DNA from 2 places in the Paenibacillus sp. QJM3NY_38 genome. Region 1 is predicted to be linked to the other one. Evidence: riboswitches for the same ligand, from Rfam matches in the RefSeq annotation. Region 1 holds a riboswitch; the other holds the start of a gene.
The links. A riboswitch is a leader RNA that binds a small molecule or an ion and turns the genes downstream of it on or off. The one in region 1 is predicted to bind ZMP and ZTP.

Region 2: another riboswitch for ZMP and ZTP. It lies ahead of rpiB (ribose 5-phosphate isomerase B); the one in region 1 lies ahead of AC0VZ8_RS24170 (DJ-1/PfpI family protein).

What each region holds. Positions count from the first base shown of each region.
Region 1 covers NZ_CM149665.1:5,221,335-5,223,535, forward strand. The annotation lists gene AC0VZ8_RS24165 (helix-turn-helix domain-containing protein) at 1-213, opposite strand, end outside; gene AC0VZ8_RS24170 (DJ-1/PfpI family protein) at 529-1,140, opposite strand; ZMP/ZTP riboswitch at 1,201-1,282, opposite strand; gene AC0VZ8_RS24175 (hypothetical protein) at 1,450-2,201, opposite strand, start outside.
Region 2 covers NZ_CM149665.1:6,789,387-6,791,587, forward strand. The annotation lists gene AC0VZ8_RS31580 (serine hydroxymethyltransferase) at 1-52, opposite strand, end outside; gene AC0VZ8_RS31585 (TIGR01440 family protein) at 144-728, opposite strand; gene rpiB (ribose 5-phosphate isomerase B) at 810-1,274, opposite strand; ZMP/ZTP riboswitch at 1,389-1,470, opposite strand; gene AC0VZ8_RS31595 (low molecular weight protein arginine phosphatase) at 1,562-2,149, opposite strand.

The DNA.
Region 1 (2,201 bases):
CAATTCCTGCACGAGCATCTGATCGATGGCCTTCAGCGAGTTGTCCACCGAACGCATCGCCTGATGAATCATCGTCTCATTGGCCTGAATCGCACCTTGCCGAGACTGTTCCCCGAGCATCTGGAAAAAGACAAAAAACACAAATGAAATCACGATAAAGAAGACCGGCATATACGATAAAAGCTGACGGTAAAACCACGCTTTTCTTCCCATAGGCATCCCCCTAAAGCGAATAATTCCTTATCTCATCGTCGATTTGAAGTAATTTCATCATAGAAGAATGAGCGGAGTTTACCAACACTTTTTTAAAGAGCGGAAGAAAAACAAGTCTAAAGCATCACGACTTCCATAGCATGGACGTGGTCATTAAACATATGTGATTTGAAAGCAATGAAGGGAGTTAACAAATTCAAAAAACTATTTGATTTTATGTTACATAATCTTGAAAAGACTATTTGTACTCCTCTTATAGATTTTTAACAAGTGCACAGCCGGCTGACATGCGCTTGAAGAACACGAACAATCATCTTATCCTCCTTTTGAAGAATAGTGCATATACACGTCTCTTAAGTTACCTGCTTTATAATATGGATACTCCATCTTCTGCTGAACTTGAAGAACTGTCTCCTTGGTCGTCAACATTTCGACCAAGTATAGCCCCAAGTCGATGGAAGCCGTAACCCCCGCACCAGTTACCGTATTACCATCACGCACAACACGAGCAGAAATCACTTCCGCACAATAAGGAGCCAGTAAATCATATGCTGATGAGTTGGTAGTAGCCCTTTTCCCATTCAGGAAACCAGCTGCGCCCATTAGCAAAGCCCCAGTACAAATAGAAATCTTATACGGTACAAGCTCCGCTGTCCGAACCCAGCTCATGAAATCCTCATCAAATCGAAGCGTTCTGGTTGATAAGCCCCCAGGGAAAAACACTAAATCAAATTCACCTAAATTAGGCAACACCGCATCGGACTTCATTTTAAGCCCCCGGTCATCCGTGATCTCCGGCCTGTCTGCACAAAACGTCCATGATACGTTTTCCTTCGCTTTCAGGATCGCTAGCCAGGTCACTGCTTCATAAAATCCAGCTAAGTCCATGCTTGTCATTCCATCGAATAACACAAACGCTATTTTCATCGCCGCTACCAGTCCTTTCATTCCTTGAAAAATAAATAAAGCGCTTGATCAAAAGATCAAACACTTTGCCCAGGCGTACGGCATATAAAATATGTGCTTCCTCGTGGTTCAATCCACTTTTACGCCAGTCACACATACCAGATATTTAATACTTAATATACATGATCTTTGTTCACATTGTAAATATATGGATTAAAGTAAAGAAGGAGCACCTGCCGCAGCAAACTGCTCCTTGTAAATTGACCTACTTCTCCCGTTAGTTGGGAAAACCATGCCTGCCAGTAATCAAAACATAACCGTTGACGATCCTTAGTCCTCTTGGAGAGAATTATGTCCTGTAAAATCCTCTTGGATCTTTTTCATTCTTTCAAGGTGTGGTTTCAACTGCCGTAGTATCTCCGCTTTATGTGACTCTATTTGATCTTGGAAAAACATGTGATGTGCGTCATCCTTAATCGACGTAATCGTTTCGTTTAACGCGCGGAGCTCAGTCGCCAATGAGCGCAAGGTTTCTCTAGTCTTGGCGTCTATTGTTTTAGGATTAGACTTCCAATACAAATAGCTTATATGGTATAACGGTGGCCATGTCCTTGCCTGAGTTGCAAGATAAAACATATCCTGCTGCATATTCGTTGTCATTGCCGTATTATTAACTGAAAGCTGAGGAACAGCATTGTTTCTGAAGGTATCGCTAAATTCAATGATTGTTAACAGTTGCTCATCGATTTCTTCCGCTTGGATCTTCGCCTTATCGATCAATTGCCGAATCTTAGCAGGATCTTCATTTTCCTTCGACTCACTAATTGCCATTAAAGTGTCAGCAAGCGGATTCATTTCAGAAGCGTGCTTTACTAAATAGACAAATGCCGAGTCGTTCTTCTGCTGATACAGTGAATAGAGGTCATTGTATTTTACAGATGATTGGTTTTCCAAATGTTTGTACATCGCAGCGTTTATTAATATGAAAATAATAAGTATTAGTACGTAGATCTTTATGTGCTTGGGCAAAGGGGACTTCCTTTCTGAAACATTTAATTGTCCTGGTAGCGTAAAACATTCAA
Region 2 (2,201 bases), 1.6 Mb from region 1:
AATCCATCGCTTCCAATACAGCCGGGTCACTCTTCCGCAAATGTTCCATCATGTTCATATCCTCCCATAATCCATCGTTATTTTTTCTTGCAAACTTAAAAACTACAAGTAGTCATCATTGAAAAAGCGAGTTCTCATTCGAATCAATCGCACAGCGTGGAATCATCCCTCTGCTCGAGTCGGTACACCGCACGTTCTCCGCCGATCAGCTTGGGGCGGGTATAAGCCGCAGTTACGCGCGCCTCCCCGATATAACGCTCGGTCGGCCGGAACGGAACCGCCACTCTCCGCAAATGCATGCCGATCAGCGTCTCGCCGATATCGACACCCGCATGGGCTTCAATCGATTCCGCAAGGCAGGGCTCCTTCATGCTGCGGTAAGCTGCAGAAGCCATCGACCCGCCCGCACCCGGAATGGGAACTGCCGCCACTTCCGTCAAGCCCAGCCGCTCGAGCAGCTCGCGTTCCATGACAAGCGCACGGTTCAGATGCTCACAGCATTGATAGGCCACCGCGAAACCGAATTCCGCTTGAACCGCGGCAATGCCCTGGAGAAGCCGCTGCGCCGTTTCAAGAGCGCCGCCCGTACCGATTCGGCGTCCAACCACTTCACTGGTGCTGGCTCCGATGACCAGCACTTTACCCGGGCCTAAATCGGCCGCTTCGGCCAGTTCGCGGACAATACGCGCTGTCTGTTCGTTCAAGGAAACCTTGGAGATATCCGTCATGTCACAGTCCTCCCGATGATTTTTTCACAGAAGATGCTTCAATCCCATATCACGATAGCCGCAGCTGTATTACGCGTTCACTTATCGCGATTCATTCTTCAGGTAACGCTCCTCGATGGCCTTGATCTTGTTCACGCGGCCGACATGGCGCTCGCCATGACTGAAATCCGTCGTCAGCCATGCGCTGACGATTTCGGCAGCAAGTCCGGGACCGACGACACGCTCACCCAGCGCAATCACGTTGCTGTCGTTATGCTCGCGCGTCGCTTTAGCTGAGAACACATCATGTGTCAGCGCGCAGCGAATGCCCGGCACCTTGTTGGCCGCAATGCTCATGCCGATCCCCGTACCGCAGATCAGAATGCCGCGGTCCGCTTCACCCGAGACGACCTTCTCGCACACCGGAAGGGCATAATCGGGATAATCCACGGAATCGGAACAGCCGCAGCCCAGATCCTCCACCTCGTGGCCAAGACCCCGAATGACTTCCATTATTTCCTCTTTCAGACGAATGCCGGCATGATCCGTACCCAATGCAATTTTCATCTATGAAAAACCCCCTCGTATGTTCGCTTTTGCGTTTTAGCTTGTTTCATTATAACCCAAATCGGGCGCAAAAGACGAAAAAAGAGCAGTCGGCGCACGTATTGTGCTCCAAATGCTCTTTGCCCAGGCGACCGGCCGTATATTCCGATGCTCCATCGTGGTTTCATCCACTTCGTCGCCAGTTACACCGGATCATTTGTTTTTCACCTTCATCTTAAAGCAATACCCTGCGAAAGGCAAGTGGCTTTTTAGCCCAATGCAAGGCTTCATATCTCTAAAGGCAAGGCTTAGTTATACCGATCCGCTTCCAGCTTGTCCAAAAGACGGAACAACGCCGTCCGTATCTCTGCGGCCGTGGCTTCATATTCCTCCCGCGAGCCTCCGAAAGGGTCGGAGATATCGAAGCTCGGGATGCGCTGGCGCAGCTCGATCAGACGCTCCCGGTCACGGTCGCTGACATCGTGGCCCAGAGATCTGGCCAGCTCAAGCGCTGCATACAGACTATCCTGCTCCCGCAGATCGTCCAGCACCCGGCGGTCATCCTCAACAAACTCTTTCAGCGTGTGCATCTTGTCTGCGGCGTGCGGGAACTGCCTTATAGCATACTGCTTATGCGACTGGGTCAGTGTCAGAATCAGGTCCGCCCATTCTACAAGGTTCGCGGTCAACGGCTTGGACACCAAGCGATCCTGGATATCCTGGTCTCGCAGGATGGATTCCGCATGATGGGACACCGGCATTCCATCCACGGCCGAGACACCGGCGGACTTCGTTTCCAGCGGAATGCCCCGTTGTTTGGCAAGCTTGCGCAGCATGCCTTCCGCCATTGGACTGCGGCAGGTATTTCCCGTGCAGACAAACAATATATTTTTCACGGTCCGTTCCTCCCGTTCGTAGGTTCTTTGGGGTTATTGTAACAAATATTGC